DNA from 2 places in the Nonlabens sp. YIK11 genome. Region 2 is predicted to be linked to the other one. Evidence: riboswitches for the same ligand, from Rfam matches in the RefSeq annotation. Region 2 holds a riboswitch; the other holds the start of a gene.
The links. Region 2 has a riboswitch for S-adenosylmethionine ahead of AAU57_RS00525 (O-acetylhomoserine aminocarboxypropyltransferase/cysteine synthase family protein). Riboswitches for the same ligand answer to the same signal wherever they lie in the genome.
Positions count from the first base shown of each region.

Region 1: another riboswitch for S-adenosylmethionine. It lies ahead of AAU57_RS09965 (Na+/H+ antiporter NhaC family protein); the one in region 2 lies ahead of AAU57_RS00525 (O-acetylhomoserine aminocarboxypropyltransferase/cysteine synthase family protein).

Region 1 covers NZ_LBMJ01000001.1:2,221,177-2,232,602, reverse strand. The annotation lists gene AAU57_RS10005 (LLM class flavin-dependent oxidoreductase) at 1-252, shown strand, start outside; gene AAU57_RS10000 (arylesterase) at 351-1,082, opposite strand; gene AAU57_RS09995 (ABC transporter ATP-binding protein) at 1,130-1,819, shown strand; gene AAU57_RS09990 (ABC transporter permease) at 1,867-4,359, shown strand; gene AAU57_RS09985 (YqhA family protein) at 4,487-4,945, shown strand; gene AAU57_RS09980 (class I SAM-dependent methyltransferase) at 4,956-5,753, shown strand; gene AAU57_RS09975 (DUF4494 domain-containing protein) at 5,750-6,310, opposite strand; gene AAU57_RS09970 (thiamine phosphate synthase) at 6,517-7,149, opposite strand; gene AAU57_RS09965 (Na+/H+ antiporter NhaC family protein) at 7,241-8,551, opposite strand; SAM-I-IV-variant riboswitch at 8,596-8,692, opposite strand; gene AAU57_RS09960 (hypothetical protein) at 8,912-9,781, shown strand; gene AAU57_RS09955 (DUF4251 domain-containing protein) at 9,863-10,441, opposite strand; gene AAU57_RS09950 (gliding motility-associated C-terminal domain-containing protein) at 10,880-11,426, shown strand, end outside.
Region 2 covers NZ_LBMJ01000001.1:116,006-127,431, forward strand. The annotation lists gene AAU57_RS00510 (sensor histidine kinase) at 1-708, shown strand, start outside; gene AAU57_RS00515 (aspartate kinase) at 712-1,809, opposite strand; gene AAU57_RS00520 (alpha/beta fold hydrolase) at 1,849-2,832, opposite strand; gene AAU57_RS00525 (O-acetylhomoserine aminocarboxypropyltransferase/cysteine synthase family protein) at 2,833-4,125, opposite strand; SAM riboswitch class I at 4,255-4,374, opposite strand; gene AAU57_RS00530 (hypothetical protein) at 4,487-6,022, opposite strand; gene AAU57_RS00535 (2-isopropylmalate synthase) at 6,172-7,347, shown strand; gene leuC (3-isopropylmalate dehydratase large subunit) at 7,440-8,822, shown strand; gene leuD (3-isopropylmalate dehydratase small subunit) at 8,822-9,412, shown strand; gene leuB (3-isopropylmalate dehydrogenase) at 9,507-10,625, shown strand; gene AAU57_RS00555 (NADP-dependent glyceraldehyde-3-phosphate dehydrogenase) at 10,744-11,426, opposite strand, start outside.

The sequences.
Region 1 (11,426 bases), 2.1 Mb from region 2:
CCAGTGGAGATGGACGACGATTTACAGCAAGTGATGCAGCATCCACAAATACATCAAATGCTCAAATATTCCTTTATTGGCAGCAAGGAAACTGTCAAGGAGCAAGTAAAAGATTTCTTGAAACAAACCAATGCCGATGAGCTCATCGCAGTTTGTAATATCTATGATATAAATGATAAGATCAAATCCTACACCTCATTTGCAAACATAATGAAAGAGCTAGCTGCCGAAAAGGAAGCAGTGGCAGCATAATTGAGGTTTTAATTTTTAGTTCGCTTTTCTGTCTGCGAGCAGCCAGGTGCGAAAGCGAACTTTGAACAAACCACTTGCAACTATCCATTCTGCGTGGATCATGAAGGTGTAGAAATCACGCCTTCCAATACTTGCCAAACATTATCTGCCAATATTTTATGACCTTCAACGGTAGGATGTATGCCATCGTTTTGATTTAGGGATGGAACACCGCCAACATCTTCTAATAGAAACGGTATCAAAAAGATGTTGTTTTCAGTGGCAAGATCAGAGAACATGGATTTGAATTCGCTAGTATATTGCTGACCCATATTAGGCGGTAGTTGCATTCCAGCTAGAACAATTTTGGTTTCTGGGTCGCTGGCTCTCACGGCATCAATAATGGCTTGTAAATTAGCTCTAGTTTCTGAAACAGGCACGCCACGCAAACCGTCATTGGCGCCTAATTCCAATACAAAAACATCAATTTTTTGGTTGAGTGTCCAATCAATGCGGCTTTTTCCACCAGCCGTAGTTTCACCACTAATACCTGAATTCACTACCTGATAATCAAGACCAGCGGCATCAATCTTTTCCTGAATCACACCAGGAAAGGCATCTGCTGTGTCATCGAGACCATATCCAGCCGTCAGACTATCTCCAAAAAACAAAATGGTTTTATCACTTGAAGTTTGAGCCTCTTCAGATTCTTGACTGGTAGTTTCTGTGGTGGTTTCTGTAGTTGGTGCTGTGTCATTCTTGCAGGAGAAGAGCGACAAAGCACATAGAAAATAACAAAAGTTTAATAGGATACGTTGCTTATAAATTGCTCTGTTAAAAAGGGTTTCCATAGTTTTAGATTTGAGCATAAGCTTAGCAGAAAATATTTAAAGAATCAATGTCAAAGATAATAAAGATTAATGGGCTGGAGAAAACATATACCAGTGGTTCGCGACAATTAACGGTATTGAAAAATGTCTCGTTTGAGGTAGAAAAAGGGCAAACTTTTTCCATTGTCGGGCCATCAGGTAGTGGGAAAACCACCTTGCTAGGTTTGTGCGCAGGTCTTGATCAGCCAAATGCTGGAACTGTTGAACTTTGCGGTCATGATCTGAATCAACTCAATGAAGATGAGCGCGCTCAACTGCGCAACAGAGAGGTAGGCTTTATTTTTCAAAATTTTCAGTTGTTACCTACACTAACAGCTTTAGAGAATGTAAGTGTTCCTCTAGAATTACAAGGTGATGCTACTGCGGTCGAAAGAGCTAGCGAACTGTTGGAAAAAGTAGGTCTAGGCGATCGAGTCAACCACTATCCATCACAATTATCTGGTGGTGAGCAGCAACGTGTAGCGCTGGCAAGAGCTTTTTCCAATCGTCCATCCATTTTGTTTGCAGATGAACCTACGGGAAACCTAGATGAAGAAACTGGCGAGAAGGTCATCAAACTTCTCTTGGATATCAATAAGGATGCAGGAACGACACTGGTGATCATATCGCACGATCTAGACCTTGCTGCGAGAACCCAGCAGATACTAAGGTTGAAAGGTGGACAAGTGTTAACGAATGAACCTATAACTGCGATTTGAATTCGAACCAATTAACCTCAAGCCTAAGGCTAAACTGGCTTTTAAAAATGGCGTGGCGCGATGCTAAAGCCAGTACCTCAAGATTATTGCTGTTTATGGCGTCCATAATTCTGGGTATTGCGGCTGTGGTTTCCATTCAGCTTTTTAGTCAAAATCTTACCGACAATATCCAGCGGCAATCCAAATCCCTGATGGGTGCCGACTTTATCATCGATAGTGACGACATTCCTAATGAACGAGCACAGGCGATCATCGATTCTTTGCAGCCTGACGCCCAGGAAGTGACTTTTGTTTCCATGATTGCATTTCCCAAAAATGGAGGCACAAAGCTCGTTAACGTTCGCGGTCTGGAAGGAAAGTTTCCTTTTTATGGCTCTATAGAAACGCTGCCAGCAAACGCTGGAGATCAGTATCAAAATACTGGCGGAGCACTGGTAGATGCCACATTGATGCTGCAGTACAACATCCAACCTGGAGATTCGATCAAAATAGGTGAACTCACATTACCCATTGCAGGATCGCTCAAATCCATTCCTGGTAGTGAAGGTATTTCCACATCTGTAGCGCCACCTGTGGTGATTCCTTATGAATATGTGGAAGCGACGGAATTGTTGCAATTCGGGAGTCGTAAGGAATATCAATTTTTCTTCAATCAGCCAGAGGCAGATTTGACCGCGCTGGAGCAGAAAGTAGAGCCACAACTTGATGTGGAGGATGCAGATCTGGATACACACACGAGTACCAGTAGGCGACTGGGCAGACGCTATGAAAACGTAGGTGCCTATTTGAATCTAGCCGCTTTTATCGCTTTGTTGTTGGGCTGTGTAGGTATTGCCAGTTCTGTCAATATCTATATCAAGGAAAAACTCAACGCTGTTGCGGTTCTCAAATGCATGGGCGCTTCCAGAAAGCAGAGTTTCCTGATTTACCTCATTCAAATTGCTGGTATTGGCGTCATTGGTGGATTGATAGGAACCGCTATTGGCGTTGGTCTTCAAGCGGTATTTCCCTACATATTACGGGAATTTTTACCTTTTGAGTTAGAGATTACCATTAACACACAACCCTTAATCATGGGTGTGTTGTTGGGTCTTTTCATGTCTGTGCTGTTTGCCTTGCTGCCCTTAATGCGCACCTGGTATGTTTCTCCATTGGAAGTCTTAAGAGTAACCAATTCTTCATCTGCCAGATCTAATACGGCTCGAATTATTGTGATAGGGTTGATCGTTTTGTCCCTGTATCTTTTCTCCTGGTGGCTATTGAAAGATGCGTTGTTTGCGCTAGCGTTTGTGGCTGGTGTACTGGTGACCTTTGCTATTTTAGCTGGTATTGCGATAGGTGCGATGCGCTTGATCAAAAGGAATTTTCCTAAACGCGCTGGATTCACGACCCGACAAAGCTTGCTCAACCTTTTCAGACCCAATAACCAAACCGTCGTGTTACTCGTTGCCATAGGTTTGGGAACCTTTCTGGTAAGCACTTTATACTTTACCAAAGACATTTTACTGGGAAAAACCGAAATAGGACAGGCCTCTGAAAGAGCCAATATCATAGCACTGGACGTACAGCCCGATCAACTGGATGCTGTGGTGGCTACTTTTGAAGAGAATCAATTACCCGTGATTGACAATATTCCGTTAGTCACGATGCGCATGCATAAGATCAAGGATCAATTGGTAAGCGAACTGCGTGTCGATACCACACGACAAATACGCGGCTGGATCCTCAATCATGAGTTTAGAACCACCTATCGCGATAGCTTGATACCGTCAGAAAAGATCATTGCAGGCAGCTGGACACCTTCACAAAAAACAGGCGAACTGGTGCAGATTTCCATTTCAGATAACCTAGCCCAAGATGCCAACGTTACGGTAGGCGACCGCATTACCTTAAACGTACAAGGTGTTCTTATGGAAACTGTGGTGGGCAGCATACGCCAGGTGGATTGGGCCAATCTACAGATCAATTTTTCCATCGTTTTCCCTAGCGGAATTTTAGAAAATGCACCGCAGTTTAATGTGCTAACGACCTACGCACCAACCGAGGAGCAATCGGCAGGATTCCAGCGGGATCTGGTGAGAAAGTTCCCTAATATCTCCATCATCGATTTGCGACAGGTTTTTAACGTGGTAGAAGATATACTGGACAAAGTCTCATGGATCATCAACTTCATGGCGTTCTTCAGCATTCTTACGGGAATCATTGTGTTGATAGGATCTGTAAGAACCAGCAAATATCAGCGCATCAAGGAAAGTGTACTGCTACGCACTTTAGGTGCCAAAAATCGTCAAATCCTTAAGATCACCGCCTTGGAATATCTGTTTCTGGGAATTTTGGGTAGTTTGGTAGGTATCATACTGGCTTTAGTGAGCAGTTTGCTGCTCGCGCTGCTCATATTCAAAGAGCCTTTTGTACCGTCAGCAGTGCCGTTTATAGTGTTTTTACCGGCAATTTCGATATTGGTTTTAATCATAGGATTGAGCAACATTCGCAGTGTATTGAGCAGTTCGCCGTTAGAAGTGCTGCGCAAAGCAGCATGATGCACCTCATTGAGTATCAGTTATGAAGTTTGAAAATAGTAGATGAGTGAATGTTTATTTCGCTTTCGCGAAAGCGAACTAGACCACATTTTCATTATCTTTTCTCACCGTATCAAAAACTACCAAAATGACAAAATCTCTAGGCTTCCTCCTAAAAATCGTAGCTGCCCTGGCAGTGATCGCCATTATCGCGCTGGCGATAGGCGTGGAATTTTATGCATTTAAAGAGATTTATAGCACGCTCTCAAAGATAGTTTTGGGGTATAGTGAAGAGGACGAAGTGATCAAGAATTGTTTGAAGGCACTAGATCTTGTGCTGCTGGGCGTGATTTTGTTATCTGTTGGGACGGCTTTATTTGAATTGTACGTGTGTAAGATTCCCAATTTGCCATCGTGGCTGGTCATTGAGGACCTGGATGGATTAAAGGCGTTGATGATCAAGATGGTGATTTTTATCATGACGATCTCTTTTACGGGACGTGTGGTGGTCTATAACAGTGGTGTCGAGATCTTATATCTAGGCGCTGGACTGGCACTGGTCGTAGGAGCTTTGACCTACTTTTTGGCCAACAAGGACGAGGCCTAAAATTCCAGAAATGGATCGAACCACAAATTTTCAACCTAGCATCATGGACTCCAAAAGCATTTTTTACCGTCGCATCCATCACTATGCGATTCCAGTGATCACGCTGGCGCTCTGTATGAGTTTTGCGAGTTGTCAAGGTCAAAAGAAAGACGAACCAACAGAAAAAACCACTGAGATCTATACCTATAAATCTGGTGATTACAATGGAATAGGGAAGTGGTATCTAGGTCGCGAGATCGCTCATGTCATGGGATTTCAAGGCATGGAATGGCTGAACCGTCCCGAGCGTGAGAAGGAAGAAAATGTTTCCAAACTACTGGAAAATATGGATATCCAAAGTGACGATGTGATTGCTGACATAGGCGCTGGATCTGGATACCACGTTTTTAAAATAGCACCTATAGCTCACGAAGGTGAAGTATATGCGGTCGACATTCAAGAAGAAATGCTTGCAGAGATGCGCAGGCAACTGCAAAATAACGGCATGGATAACGTGAACCTGATTAAAGGCGACGAGCAAAGCGTTAACCTACCCGAAAACACCATCGACAAAGTCTTGATGGTGGACGTGTACCACGAGTTTAATTATCCATTAGAGATGATGTTGTCCATCAAAAAGTCCTTGCGACCCAACGCCAAGGTCTATTTGATTGAATATCGTGGTGAAGATCGATCCATTCCCATCAAAACCATTCATAAAATGACCGAGGCGCAATCCATCAAAGAAATGGAAGCCGCAGGTTTTAAGCTGGTCAAGAACATCGACAACTTGCCATGGCAGCATTGTATGGTTTTTGAGAAATCCTAATCCTCAACAGCGATCAGGGAATCTTCCATTTCCAGTACTTCATCGGTTTCATGAGAAACCGATATTGAGTCTTTAAGAGCCGTGAAGTTTTTCAAACGTTCTACATCATCTTCCTCACCGGTGAAATATGGGAACACATCCATAATAGGTGATTCTGCAACGGCTGTAATCGTATATTCTCCCATTGTATCTGCCATGGCGCTTACGGTATTTTCATACGCTTCTTTCACGTCGTTGGCTTGTACAAGGAAGTAGATGTTGGTTTTACGCTCCTTGCCACTTTCTTCATCTACAGCGATGAGTGAAATCTTTGATTTGAACCAGCGGTCTGAGTTTTCGAATGGATGGATCTCGGCATAATTAGCCACTTTGATGTTGGTGATTTTGATCTCCTCGTTGTCACTCAAATAAGCCGCCATTTCTTCGGTGATTCTGCTTTCGGCTTCTGTGTAGGATATCGCATCTACCAGAAAAGGCTCTGTTTTCATTTTATGACTGGCCGTGGCTTCATTAAATTTTCTATACTTCACTTTGCACTCGTACCATGTGGCGCTCATAGGATTCTTTTTTGGGACGGCAAATATAGAGCGTCATACCAGCGGGAACCGGCAAATTTGAGGATAGATATTCACAATGACTCGCTACAATTCGTAGTCATTTTAGGGTGAGTCATTTAGAAGCTGGATAGTTTTTTATCGCTTTCGCGGAAGAGAATTAAACCATAACTGCATTACAATTATTCGCAATTCGCAGGATAAGCAGCCTAGAAACTATGCCTCATCTCTTGCGTAGAAGAGGCATTAAGCAACTGATGATAGGTTTTGATCAAATTGAAATCGGCATTGATTTCTTGAGATACGATGATTCCAGAGATACCAGTGTCCAAGATGTTCTTGACATCGTTTGTAGTAATGTTGCCAAAACCTAGTAATGGTGTTTCGGTTAGTAAAGCTTCCGCAATAGCGGTATAACCATTGATCCCTAAGGCATTCGTTTTATCTTCCTTAGCCGTTTGAAATGGTCCTAAGGCGATATAATCCACTTCTTTTTTAATCAAGTTCTCACCATCCTGCAAGGTGTGCGCGCTAGCACCAATGCTTTGCCATGGGAACAAATGTTCTCTCACTAGAGTAGGAGAAGCATCAGTTTTTTCCAGGAATACGCCGTCTGCTTTAATAGTTTCGGCAATCTTGTAATGGCTCGTGATGATGAGTCTGGTCTGGAAATGTGACGTGATGGCCTGTACATCTTTAGCCAACTGTAAAAGCGCTGGTTTCTTGATGTGCTTCATGTCCAATTGTACCAATTCGATTCCAGCACTGCAGGCTTTCTGAATGTTGTCCAGATGAAGTTGCGGCGTTTTGGCGTTTGATATGTAATGAAGTTTTGGAATCATAAATTTTAATCGAATAGGCTGACAGCACTCAGGTTATTGAATTTGCAACTAGAGTGGAAGCAAAGGTTCCCAATTCGCCATGTGTTCTAATTTATGGAACTCTTACCGTTTTAGGTGTATTGAAAACAATGAATGCTATGGTCGTAATCAACAGTAACAAGAGGTACCACGTATTAGAAACCAAATCCAGATAATTGATTAGTTCGTTAGACAAACTCAAGATCATCAACACCTGTGCACCATAGGGCAACAATCCCTGAAAAATACAGGCAAAAATATCCAGAATGGATGCGGTTTTCTTGTTATCCAGATGGTACTCATCATTAATGGTTTTGGCAATGGGACCTGTGATGATGATGGAAACTGTATTGTTTGCAATGGCTAGATTCACGGTGCTGACCAGTGAAGCAATTCCCAATTGCGCCGATTTCTTGCTGGAGATCAGCTTTTTTATTTTGATCAGAATAAAATCAATTCCACCATTTCTCGCCACGAGTGCAGCTAGACCACCGGTAAGTAAGGAAAGTAAGAAGATTTCGGTCATACTGGTAAAGCCTTCATAGGCGATTTTGGTAGATTCCAATATGGTGAAATCACCATAGGCAATCCCCAATAGGGCAGCACTGATGCATCCCAAAAGCAGTGTGATAAACACATTAACGCCCAATACAGAAAGCCCAATTACAAGAAGGTACGGCAAAATTTTAATCACCGAATAATCATAAACGATCGTCTCTGCATTGCCAGACTCTAGATCCAACCCTTGAAATATCAAAATGGCAATGGTGACCAATGCAGCTGGAAGAGCGATCTTAATATTCTCCTTGAATTTATCACTCATCTTACAACCCAAAGATTGGGTCGCAGCGATCGTGGTATCTGATATGACCGAGAGATTATCACCAAACATACTACCGCCCAGCAAGGCGCCGCACAAAATGGCGAGGTCTGCGCTGCTTTTATCGGCAAAGCCTACCACAATAGGCGCCAGCGCGACGATCGCACCTACAGAAGTTCCTGTAGAAACCGATAAAAATGCAGCGATAACAAAGATGCCCACGTAGATATATTGCACGGCAATAAAGTCCAGGCCCAAATTGACAATAGCATCCACGCTACCAGTTGCGTTAGTGATGGCAGCAAAAGCACCGGCCAAGAGATAAATCAAACACATGGTCAAGATCTTATCGTCACCACAACCTTTTAAAAGAGTTTGGATTTTGGATTCGATGGTCTGTCTGAACATCAGGAACGCCACGATAATTCCCGCAATAACAGCTATAGGTGCTGGTAATGCGTAAAAGTCATTTTGAATAATACCAACGCCTAGAAAAGTAAAGACGAAGACAAAAAGCGGTATAAGCGCTGAAAATTTAGGGGTAATCACGGTTTTATGATCCATATCTTGATTTGAGATAAGGGAAACAGCGACCAGCAATAGAAGTATGAGTTAACATTTTTTCCAAAAACTTGGCTTATCCATTTAGCACCTTGCTCGTTATTGCAGGTTGCTATCTCCCTAATGAGATTCTTGATAATTATTTGCGGCGGCAAAACTAAACCATAACATTTTAAAATGAAGCTTTGAGAACCTTATAATATGTTAAGAATTATGAGGAGCAGACCTTGCTTGGTAATCTAGTACAATGACGCCTCTGGTAAGAAATAACAGTGATCGTATGAATAGTAGAGTAGTGGTCACCGTAGTAGATTTTTATAGCGGCAGATTAGATTATCTTTATTTTGGAAAAATGGGATCCCAATGAAAAAGGTTTTGTCAATACTATTTGTTTTTAGTGGGATGGCCTTAGGTGTTGCACAGCATTCTGTTGAGGACATTTCTGGAGCGTATCATATTTCAAGTAATGATCCACATGGAGGTTCTGATATGATTATCTCACCAGATCATCATTTTGCTATCGCATTTTTTGGAGGTGTGCTCAAAGGAACTTGGCAAAAAGTAGGAGACCATTATCTATTCACCTATCATAAGGAACCTAAAGTGGTATTGTACGCTCGCTATAATTCGAGTATTCAGGATTCGGTTAAAGTTCGTGTTGGGCTTGACGCCAATAGAGGTTTTGCGATACGTTTCAATGGTTCTGAAAATGATGCCTTTACGGCTATATTTAATGAAGCCGCCAATTGCTTTACGTATCCTTATATCTACTCGCAACGCAATGCCATTGAGCAAATAGAAATCTATCAGCAGGATTTGAGAACATATGTCGAGAGCGAAATCACAAACTCTAAGAACTATATCTTTAGTTTTAAACCAAACGCTACGTATAATGAGTTATTGCTCACAGGTTTACCAAAAGGCTATTCTCAAGGTGGAACCTTTCAAGCAAGGTTCATGGAAGGTCAATTATTTATGGAAGATCAAGGTGGCATTCCAAAGCGATCCGAGTATAAAGACATCAATGCAGAAGATCTCGAATTCTTTGAACAGTATTTCAAGAATGAGATATTTCCAGAAGTTCTGGATTCAAATAATGAACAGTTCCCGTATGCTGAGAATCCTACAGATCAAGATTTAGTACCATTTATTAGAATTAGGCCTAAGATGATGCCTGTAAATACTATAGTTATGAATCCGGGAAGTTTGTTTTATTCGATTTGTGAAGATTAAAAAGAATTCGATATTTGAACCATAATGTATATTATGTCAAATAGAATATTTGAGAACTAAGTAGACTTGTTCTCGTTTTGATTACTTCTTAGAATCGTTGGTTGGTACCACTCTTCCTTGATATTGCATGACCGTTCTGGTGGTACTTCTTACGTAAACTGTTGCTTTACCATTAGCAAATACAACGACGTCCACATCATAATTTTCGGTTTTGTCATTGGCATCAAATTCAATCTCGTATTTGTATGCCTCATTATCTGCCGTGTAGAGATAATCTTCAGGCGCCTGTTCAAAATTGATACCACTGTCTTGCGGATTGTTATAACCAGCACCTTGACGACGCTCTCCAAAAAACGGTAAACTGGCTTTCACCATATCTGGATGAATTTCTAGAAAATAAGAATCACCGCTAAGATCTATCCTGTTAGCTGTGTTTCCCGTATTACGCATCAATTGTTGAATCACTTGTTGGGATGCATACGTATTCAAGGGATAAGCCGCATCCATCTCAATGCGCAACGTATCACCATTAACCACTTTATTGGTCAACGCCTCAAATTCTGCTGGGCTTCCCGTTTTTTGAACGCTGCAGGCAGTAATGCTTAAAATTGCGATAAGTAACAACACACATTTACTATATATAGGACGATACATTTTCATAACAAAGATATTTGAAAGTTAAGCTACCATAATAATGCCAAGCTTCTTGGTAAAATCCTATTAAAAAAGCCATAAGCTTCAGACAACCTTTCGCGTGTATTTTCAGATAAAGACCTTCTACCCTTTTTAAAACATTTACTCGGAACATGGAAAAACCATCAAAACTTCATTTTTTGTAGTGTTATGGATATGGAGTTCGCTTTCGCGAAAGCGTAACTATCTTTTACCTATCTACTAGGTACATATCTCGAATTAGTATTAAGACTTTTTAAGATTTTTAACCGTTCGTCGATAAAATTTAACGACAATCGTAATATTTATCAGATTAAAGTGGTCTATAACCGCGGTTCTTCTATATTAGCCTCTTAAACCAATCAACCCATATCACACCAATTCCCCTTGATCAATTTGTAATTAATTTATATAGGAAGCTATTTTATGAAAAAAAACTACGTAAGTAACTTACTGCCAACACCATGGCTGTTGTTCCTGCTGCTGTTCCTGCCCATGCTACACGCACAGGCACAGTGTCCAACGGTGACCGCTTCACCTCAAGTGATTTGTGATGCCTTTGGACTGACTTTTCAAGACTTAAATGCATTTGCCAATCCTGGCGCCAATCCTATAAGGTGGTATGCTAATCCTACTGGTGGATCGCCCATACCACCATCCCAACTCGTGCGACAAGGCACTTATTATGCGGGTGACACCACAGGAAATTGTGGTACTCGTGATGAGCTGGTCGTAGATTTTACGGTAGATCCCAGCGGCCAAAGTCTAGAAGCCATTTTTTGTGATAACGAGAATCCCACTATTCAATCCTATATCAATCAGGCGCTTGCTCCTAATGTCCCTACTGGAGGATCCGTAGAAATCTATTCAGATTTTGCACTAACAGATCAACGCCAGCCAGCAGAGGCCTTACCAAGAAATGCAAATTACTTTATCGTATTTGTGGACAACGCAGGCTGTAGAAGTCAGATAG
Region 2 (11,426 bases):
CAAGCACTGGAAATTTCACAGAAACATCTTCAAAAGCATAACACGCTTTTAAAGGACTTTGCCGCTACGGTTTCTCATGATATGAAAATGCCGCTAGCTAATCTGATTGTAACTTCAGACATATTAAATAAGAAATACAGTGCTTTAATTGACGATGATGGAAGACAGTATTTAGGATACCTCAAAAAATCATCGTTGTCATTAAGTGATTATATCACAAATATTCTTTCGCATTACGAGAGCTCGTCACATGATATTGAAGATCGCACCACCTTCAATTTAAACGACGTGCTGGAAGACATCGTGGAATTGATCAATATCAAACATCACTGTGAAATCAACTTACCTGAAGTAAATCACACGATTTACTGCAATCAAGTAGCGCTGGAACAAATCTTCCTCAATTTGATAAGCAATAGTATCAAATACAACGACAAGGAAGAAACTATCATAAACCTAGAGGCTGATATTCACTCGAGCCATTATGAGTTTAGGATTATCGATAACGGTATAGGGATTCCGCAAGATAAAATATCCTACATCTTTGAACTATTCAATACCGTAGGAGAATATGACCGCGATGGCAATCAAGGCCACGGCATAGGATTATCTACCGTTAAGCAATTGGTTGAAAGCCTAGGCGGCAGCATTACAGCAAAATCCGAATTGGGAGTTTCGACCACATTTACATTTACTATTGAGCGCTAACAACTAGTTCACACAAAATTGTGGAACTGGCTGTTGCTTCAAGGATCTACCTATCTTAATGATATCAGACAACAAACCACGTGCGGTCACTTCGCGACCAGCACCAGCGCCTTTGATGACTAGCGGCTCCTTGGCGTAGCTTTCAGAATAGATCTCAAAAAAACCATCGCTACCTTGTAATTGTCCTGCAGGCGAATCTTTGGAAACGGCTTGAAGGGATACCGTCAAGGTCTGGTTTCTTACATCCAGCTGCCCCAAGTGTCGCAACACCTCATTAGGTTTAAGGTCATTTTTGCGCTGCTGCATCTGTTCGTCCAGCGATGACAGCTCTGTTAAAAACTGATTTAGAGAATAGGTCTGTAGCTGCGGTACTACTAGATTTTCTACATCAATGTCTTCAAACTCGAGTTTTAATCCGGCTTCACGGGCGAGGACCAAAAGTTTACGCGCCACGTCATTACCCGACAAGTCTTCTCTGGGATCAGGTTCTGTATAGCCATTTTGAAGCGCATCCTTTACCACTTGGGAAAATGGTACATCTTCTTGTGAATACCTATTGAAAATATATCCCAACGAACCTGAAAAAACACCATTGATAGCAAAGATCTGCTCACCACTGTGATACAAATCTCTGACCGTTTGAACGATAGGTAACCCTGCACCTACATTGGTTTCATACTCAAATTTTAGGTTTTGACTGTTCAATACCACACGTAATTGATCATAAAAATCCTGCGATAAGGTATTAGCAATCTTATTTGCAGTAACTATGTGAAATCCTTGTCCAGCAATCTCTGGATAAAATTTAGAAAGTTCTTTACTGGCAGTAGCGTCTATAGCTATTTTAGGAACCTGATAGTCTTCAGAAAATTCGTAGAAGCTTTTCTCTTCCCTAACCTGAGAATGCTTTGCAAATTCATTTTTCCAATCTGCGGTAATTCCTCTTGATGTAGTGTAAACCCTGCGAGAGTTGGCCAGACCTACAATGCGCAATTCCAAGTGCTGTTGTTTTTTAAAAAATTCATGGCTTTCAAGAACTTGTTGTATGAGCTTACTGCCCACATTTCCTAAGCCGAAAATATAGAGGTGTATTGTTTTCATGTTGATTTTTTTTATTGGTTTCCCAATGGCGATCATGCCCTAACTGGCATCGACTTCCTTTAAATGGTGCCTCAGGATTTCGGAAACTATAGATTTGACCTGGTCATGTTCCATTAAAAAGGCATCGTGACCGTGCAAGCTTTGAATCTCATGGTATCTTATTTCGTGAGACTCCTTGAGTAATGCAAACGTGTCGCGATCTTCCTGTGCTACAAAAAACCCATCGCTGTCTACGGCAATCAATTCAATGGATGTGGTGGATCGCCCTATCATTTCTTCAATGGAATTATCATAGCGAGCAGCAGCATCTGTACTGGCTAGCAGGTGATTCAATAATCGATATGCGGGTAAGCTAAATCTTTGATCCAAGGCTTTTCCATGATAATCCAACCAGTTGTTCACTGCAAATGAGCCTGCCACTTTTTTACGGTGAAATTTACTGGTCAATCCTTGTGGCGACCTATAAAAAGTCATCGCGTGCTGTCTGGCGACTTCCAGCGGTGCACTGGATGTATTGAGAATGGAGTCCTGTACGTGGCAACAAGCCACGAGCCAGTCCGTTGCCTTCCAGTCTGCGGCAATAGGTATGATGGTTCTAAATAGCTTTGGTTCTATGGCGATCATTTCCCACAATAACGCGCCGCCTATGCTGCCACCTATACCTATGTCGATGGTATGGATGTTTAAGCTTTGTATCGCTTTCGCGAAAGCGAGACCTACATCTGCCAGACACCATTCTTGATAGTTATAGATCAATCGATCCACATCACCATCATAACCATTACCAGGAATATCAAAAGCCAGTAATGTGAAACGGTCCGTGTCTAGCGTCTTTCCAGCGCCCACAAGAGGTTCCCACCATAGATGAATACCGGAGTTTCCCGTCAAGGCGTGATTGACCAGAATAATGGGCGCGGTATGCAACTCACGCCCAAAAACCTGGTACGAAACACTAATATCCTGGACTTTACCTGATCTAAGCTTTAGGTCTGGAATAGATATGTATTGCAGCTTTTTTGACATTTAGGCCGTCACCGTGGATTTGATGCTCTTGAAAGCGTTAAGCAAATCAGACTTCAAATCTTCAAGATCTTCAAGTCCTACAGACAATCTGATCAAGTCCTTAGTCACACCAGTGCTCAATTGATCTTCATCTTTAAGTTGCTGGTGCGTAGTACTTGCTGGGTGAATGATGAGAGATTTTGTATCGCCTATATTAGCTAGCAACGAGAATACCTTGGCGCTATCCACCACTTTTTTGGCACTTTCATAGCCACCTTTAACACCAAATGTGACGATACCGCTTTGACCTTTTGGCAAGTATTCTTGAGCAAGATCGTAGTAATCGCTGGACTCGAGTCCTGGATAATTTACCCAAGCCACATCGTCTTGCTCTTTAAGCCAAGTTGCCAGTTCCAGCGCACTTTTACTATGTTGTTTGATACGCAGTTGCAAGGTTTCCAATCCTTGGATGATTTGCCATGCGTTGAATGGTGAGATAGCGCCACCTAGATCACGCAGGCCTTCTATTCTTACCTTGGCGATAAACGCCGCAGCTTCTAGGGCCTCGCTATAAACGAGCCCATGATAACCGGCAGACGGCTCTGTAAATTCTGGGAACTTACCGTTAGTCCAGTCAAAGGTTCCTGCATCAATGATGATACCACCTAGAGCGGTACCGTTACCATTGATGTATTTTGTCAAAGAGTGAATAACGATATTAGCACCATGCTCAATAGGATTCAACAAATAAGGCGTTGCGACAGTGTTGTCCACGATTAATGGGACTTTGGCATCCTTGGCCTGAGCGCTTATTTTTTTAAGATCGAGTACATCCAGTTTAGGGTTTCCTAGAGATTCTACAAAAATGGCGCGTGTGTTTTCTTGTCTCGCTTTCGCGAAAGCGTCGTCATCATTAGGATTCACAAATGTAGTTGTGATTCCCAGGCGCGGTAAGGTAACCGAAAGCAAATTGTAGGTACCACCATATAATGAGTTACTAGCAACGATGTGATCACCAGCTCTAAGCAGTGTTAATAAGGTAGTTGAAATAGCTGCGGTTCCAGAAGCTGTAGCTACTGCCGCGATGCCACCTTCCAGTGCAGCGAGGCGTTGTTCCAGCACATCAACGGTTGGGTTATTGAGCCTGGTGTAGATCCAGCCTGGTTCTGACAATGAAAACAGGTTTGCAGCGTGGTCGCTGTTGTTGAATACATAGGCAGTGGATTGATACAATGGCACTGCTCGTGTACCTCCATTCTTTGTTACATCGTGACCGGTGTGTAATGCTTGGGTTGAAAATTTTTGATCTGACATTTTGTTTCTTTTTTAAATTAGAAATTAGATTAATGTCCAGAACCAATAGAAATACAGATTTGCCTCTTTGTTTGCACAAAGCGGAAAAATCAAAAAAGAAACTTGTGGTAGTGTAACCTACTTACATGTGTATCATCTTGTCTCGCGAGATGCGAGCAGAAATTAGCACCTTCATCACTTATGGATCACATAAATGAAGGGTTGCTAAGGAGTCGATGGGTCTGTTCCCTCGTCCTTTCTTGATAATTTCAGTATGGTTATGAACGTGAATGTAAAGATTCAATAAATAAAATGGGGAAAACAAATTTTTCACAGAAAATTTCTGAAAAAACTTGATCTGCCGTGTCAAAATTCAGCTTTTTTAAGCCTCGTATTTATTCCTAATTACCTGACCTACAGTGGTATTTGAGATTTTACTTTCCAGCCAGGAAATAATATCGAGATATAAAAAAGCGCGGCGCTCAAACGGGTGATCTTCATAAATTTTGAGTTTTTCCAACAGCTTTTTAAACGCAGATTTCAAATCTTGTGGGTAAATATTGCCCAAATCCCGTATAAATCTCATGAGCTCTTTTTGCACCTCATGCAAGTCGTTCATCTTGATCAGGAACTTGTAGGTTTCCCTCAAATCTGCCTCGAGGTGTTCGTCTTTTCCAGCTTCATAATGTGCAATGACACTCAAGATTCTGGAAAAACACAGCAAGTCTTCCCGCATGGTCAATGACTTATTATTGATGATTTTTTCAAGGTAATATATGGTTTCAAGATTGTTCCCAGCACCAAAATGCATACTGGCAAACTTGTAATAGAAAACCATTTGATGGTGTTCATCAATCTTGCTTTTGAAAGATTTTAATTCCTTTTCAATCTTAGGAATCAAGAATAGTCCATCACTAAAGCTACCGTCAATAAAATAGGCATTTACCTTATTCAAGTTGAGGTATAAGAACGAGAGCGCGGCCACATTTTCATTGTCCGGGAAATTGCCATCGTTGACGGTTTCTTCAAGTATAGCTAGCCTTTTATCAAATTTTTCCTTTCTTCTCAAAAAGAAAAGTGCCTCCAGTAAATAATTGTTTCCTTTTAGAAAAAACACAGGATTCAGCTGAATCATATTGGGATGTTCATAGAACAGCTCGACCCATTTTGTCGCATACTTATAGCAACTCAAAAAATCCTGCATCAGGAAACCGTACCATAAATAGGCCTTGTACAACCAAAGCTTTTCTCTAAAACCTAAATCTGCGATGTCGTACTTGGGCAATCTTGCATTGAAGTATTCTGTGATTTGCTGGCTTTCTTCCTCGTCTTTGACATAACCTGTTTTGAGTAACAGTCCATAAAGCTGTAGTGAGAGGTTGGACAATTTACTGGTAAGGACATTGGCAGCGCTCAACTCTTTAGCCTGTATGGAAAGCTGGTCTGCGCGATTACTGATGCTTCTAGTGATATACTGTGATTCAATCACCTTTTCTAACTCGACGATTTCATAGGCCAGGTTTTTTTCCTCGTTATTAATGGCGAGTTCCTTGGCTTTATCCAGAATTTTCAATCCTTGATTATACAAGCCCTTGTGATAAAGTATAGAGGCAAAATCAAGCTGTTCCCTTATTTGTGATCGTATGTTTTGGTGCGCTGGATTGAGCTTGAGGCTTATGAGTACTTGTTTGTAAAGGTGTGCCTTTACATTTGCCAGTTGCCTCTTATTGATGTCGGTAGAGCTTAAAATCAGCTTTTCATTGTACGTATTTGCCTTGTCCAAAACGTTGAAAAGATTCAAAAATTTTGAATCTGCATTGACGCCCAATCTACCTACATAGAGCTTGAATTGGCGTTTTTCTGACTTAGTCAAAGACTTAATCAGTACAAATAAAGGGTCTTTTTGGTCCTTTGTCATCAATTAATTACTATTTCAACTTACAGTATTTCAGATATTTAGACATCCTAGATGTGGTTTGAACATCGTAGGTTGGGTTGTTTCGCTTTCGCGAAAGCGAAACACTAAAGATACATTAGTGTAACAATAGTAATATTTAAGTAGCCCAAATGTCAAAAAACAACGTTCAAATCTTTGATACGACTTTAAGAGACGGCGAGCAAGTTCCCGGTTGCAAGCTCAATACTGACCAGAAAGTACGCATCGCACAACGACTGGACGGTCTAGGTGTTGACGTGATCGAGGCTGGTTTCCCGGTATCAAGTCCTGGTGATTTCCAGTCTGTCGTTGAGATTTCAAAAATGGTTCAAAATGCTACCGTTTGCGGACTTACCCGAGCGGTAGAAAACGACATCAAAGTCGCAGCAGATGCTTTGAAGCATGCCGTAAAACCCAGGATACATACAGGAATTGGAACGTCAGATTCCCATATCAAACACAAGTTCAAGGCTTCCAGAGAGCAGATTATTGAGCGCGCCTTTAAGGCCGTAAGCTATGCCAAATCATTTGTGGAAGACGTGGAATTCTATGCAGAAGATGCCGGAAGAACCGATAATGATTATCTCGCCAGAGTTTGCGAGGCCGCCATCAAGGCTGGTGCAACGGTGCTGAACATTCCAGACACGACTGGATATTGCTTGCCTAGTGAGTATGGAGCCAAGATCAAATATCTAAAGGAAAACGTCAAAGGTATTGACAAAGCCATCCTTTCCGTTCACTGTCACAACGACTTGGGACTTGCCACGGCAAACTCTATTGAAGGTGTGATAAACGGTGCCAGACAGATTGAGTGCACCATTAATGGTATAGGCGAACGTGCTGGAAACACAGCGCTGGAAGAAGTCGTTATGGTGCTCAAACAGCATCCATACCTAGACCTAGATACGAATATCGACACACGACAACTGTTTGGAATTAGCCAGTTAGTCAGTGATAGCATGGGCATTTACACACAACCCAATAAAGCCATCGTAGGTGCCAATGCTTTTGCACACAGTTCAGGAATACATCAGGATGGCGTGATTAAAAATCGCGCAACCTATGAGATCATCGATCCTAAGGATGTAGGTGTAACTGAATCTGCCATAGTACTCACCGCACGCTCTGGACGAGCTGCCCTAGCCTACCGCGCTAAGATTGTGGGTTATGAACTTACAAAACTGCAGCTGGATGTGGTGTACTCCAAGTTTTTGGAGTTTGCAGATCGTAAGAAAGAAATCAAGGACGATGACATCCATCAAATCATTGAGAAGAGTCACTTGTACAGAGAGATTATTTCTGCATAATGATATCTATTAAGTATTGATATAGATCTATTTATCACTTTCCCGCTTGCCTGCCGAATAGGTAGGATGGCAGAAAACGAATAAAACCATTCATGAAAAAAACATTATTTGATAAAGTCTGGGACGCCCATGTGGTGGACGCCATCGAGAATGGACCACAGATTTTATACATTGACAAACACTTGATTCACGAGGTGACCAGTCCGCAAGCTTTCAATGAATTGGAAGCCCGTAATATTCCTGTAGCGAGACCTAATCAAATCGTCGCCACGGCAGATCATAATACACCAACCCAAAACCAACATTTACCGGTTAAGGATGAACTATCCAGGAACCAGTTGAGACAATTGACAGAGAATTGTGCAAAAAACAATATCACTCTTTACGAACTAGGCCATAAATACAATGGAATCGTTCATGTTATGGCTCCAGAATTGGGAATTACCCAGCCAGGAATGACGATCGTTTGCGGTGATTCTCATACCTCAACTCATGGTGCTTTTGGCAGTATAGCTTTTGGGATTGGAACCAGTCAGGTAGCACAAGTTTTTGCCAGTCAATGTTTGTTATTGACCAAGCCAAAAAGCCTGCGCGTTACGGTGAACGGTGAGCTTAAAAAAGGAGTTTTGCCTAAGGATGTTATTCTCTATATCATCTCAAAATTGGGCACCAATGCAGGAACCGGATACTTCTGTGAATATGCCGGTGATGTGTTTAAAAATATGTCCATGGAAGGTCGCATGACCGTTTGTAACATGAGTATAGAAATGGGTGCTCGTGGTGGCATGATTGCTCCAGACCAGACGACTTTTGAGTACGTGAAAGGAAGAAAGTTTGCACCACAAGGAGAAGAGTTTGATAAAAAGGTAGCTTATTGGAAAACACTTCCCACTGATGATGATGCTGTTTTTCATAAAGAATATTTCTTTGATGCGGCAGACATAGAACCCATGTTGACCTATGGGACCAATCCAGGAATGGGAATCAAGGTCACTGAAACTATTCCAGATACGGATGATACTTCTTTTGAAAAATCCCTTGAGTATATGGATTTCAAAAAAGGAGAGTCTTTGATCAATAAGCCCATTAACTATGTTTTTATAGGTAGCTGTACCAATTCAAGAATAGAAGACTTTAGGGTAGCCGCAAGTTTTATCAAGGGAAAACAAAAAGCCAGCAATGTAACAGCTTGGTTGGTCCCTGGAAGCAAACAGGTCGAGTCCCAGATCATAGAAGAAGGCTTGAAAGATATTTTTGATGCTGCAGGCTTTGAACTGCGCCAGCCAGGTTGTAGCGCTTGCCTTGCCATGAATGATGACAAAATACCTCAAGGTGAATATTGTGTAAGTACTTCCAATAGAAATTTTGAGGGAAGACAAGGCCAAGGTAGTAGAACGATTCTAGCTAGCCCATTGTTAGCTGCTGCTACGGCTGTAGAAGGAAAGATTGTGGACTTTACAAAGATGATGAACTAATGGAGAAATTTGCAACACTTACCTCTCGAGCGATACCCCTTAAGATTGAAAATATTGATACTGACCAGATCATTCCTGCTCGTTTTTTGAAAGCGACCCATCGTGAAGGATTTGGTGAGAATGCTTTTAGAGACTGGCGTTTCAAAAAGGACGGATCTATTAATGAGAATTTTGCCTTGAACGATGACAGGTACGAAGGAAAAATCTTGGTGGCTGGAGATAACTTCGGTTGTGGCTCTAGTAGGGAACATGCCGCATGGGCATTGACTGACTATGGTTTCAAGGTGATCGTATCCAGCTATTTTGCAGATATTTTTAAAGGTAATGCCCTTAATAACGGTTTGTTGCCTATTCAGGTAACACCAGAATTCTTAAAAGTCCTGCTAGATACCATCACCGCAAATCCAGAAACATTATTACAAGTAAACCTAGAGAAGCAAACCATAAATGTAGAAGGAACTTCCTTTCAAGAATTTTTTGATATCGATCCCTATAAAAAAACCTGTATGATCAACGGGTATGACGATATTGATTATTTACTGAGTAAAAAAGAGGTGATCGAACAATTTGAAAAAGAGAGACCATTTTAAAGAGTCATTGGTCATTAATAACTATTGAATGAATTTTTGATGTCATTGCCATAGCGAGCATCAAACGCTTATTATACATTATCAACAAGATTATATGAAGTTAAATATTGCAGTTTTATCGGGAGACGGCATAGGACCCGAGGTTACAGCTCAAGCTGTAAAAGTATTGAAAGCGATAGCGGTCGAGTTTGACCATCGGTTTGTGTTCAAGAACGCAGCTGTAGGCGCTACGGCCATCGATCAATTTAACGATCCGTTGCCTGAAAAAACTTTGGATCTTTGTAAATCTACAGACGCCATTCTATTTGGAGCCATAGGTCATCCCAAGTATGATAACGACCCTACTGCCAACGTACGACCTGAACAAGGCCTACTCAAATTGCGTAAGGAATTAGGTCTATATGCCAACGTGCGACCCGTTAAGGCTTATGAAGCCTTACTAGAAAAGTCACCGTTGAAACGTGACATTATTGCCGGCACAGACATTTCTATCTACCGCGAGTTGACTGGTGGCATTTATTTTGGCGAAAAGCAATTGAGCGAGGACGGTAATCACGCCTCTGATTTGTGCGCTTATTCTCGCGAAGAAATTGAACGTATTGCCCATCAAGCTTTTAAAGCGGCCCAATCCAGACGCAATAAAGTGACGTTAGTAGACAAAGCCAATGTACTAGAAACATCAAGACTATGGAGACGTGTCGTTACAGAACTAGCCACCCAATATCCTGACGTACAACTGGATTTCCTTTTTGTGGACAATGCCGCGATGCAAATGATCTTGAATCCATCCCAGTTTGATGTGATTTTGACTGAAAACCTTTTTGGTGATGTCATTAGCGACGAGGCGAGCGTCATTGGTGGTTCCATTGGCCTTTTGGCCAGTGCATCCGTTGGTGACAAGTATGCCATGTTTGAGCCTATTCACGGTTCTTATCCAGAAGGTGCTGGAAAAAACATCGCTAACCCTATTGCTTCCATATTGAGCGCTGCGATGTTGTTGGAACACTTTGACCTTCATAACGAAGCTGAATTGATTAAAATGGCTGTTGATCGATCTTTAGAACTTGGTATAACAACACCAGATTTAAATGATAATTACAACAACATTACCACCAGTAAAGTAGGTGACTTCATAGCAGATTTTATTGCACATCCCTACGATACAAATGCCAATTTCAACAACATTCACTTAGGTCAATCCACTATAATTTAAGGTCCCTAGATCTATGATTGAGAAAAGCGCCCTTAGGAGCGCTTTTTTTGTTTGGGAAAAGTTCGCTTTCGCGAAAGCGAACTATTATTCAGTCTAAGGTATCATGATTCGTGAATCCCTATAAAATATAATCCGTACTCACAAAATTAGAACTTCTGGATTGCAGCAGTTCCTGTAGAATCGCATTGTTAGCCTCGTTATCCTTTGAAGCTACAAAAGTTCTAATGGAGAACGAGCGTAATGCATCGTGAACACTCAAGGTAGCCACCGCACTGTCCTTTCTACCAGTAAACGGATACACATCTGGACCACGCTGGCAGGAACTATTTAGATTCACTCGGCAAACTAGGTTCACTAATGTATCAATCAATGGCGCTAACGTCTTGATGTCCTGACCAAATAAACTGACTTGTTGCCCATAGTTGGAAGCTGCCATATCATCCAACGGCTCGTCAATATCCTTGAATGAAACAACTGGAATCACTGGCCCAAATTGCTCTTCTTGAAAAACGCGCATGTCCTTAGTTACTGGATATAGCACTGCAGGGAAAATGTAGTTCTCGGTGGTTTGTCCACCTTTTTCATTAATGATTTTGGCTCCTTTGTCTGTCGCATCATCAATCAATTCTTGTATGTAGGCTGGCTTGTCTGGTTCTGGCAAAGGAGTTAATTTGACGCCACTTTCCCATGGATTCCCAAACTTCAAGGCATCTACTTTAGCCGCAAACCTTTTGTTGAATTCCTCAACAATATCTTCATGAACATAAAGAATCTTGAGTGCGGTACAACGTTGACCATTAA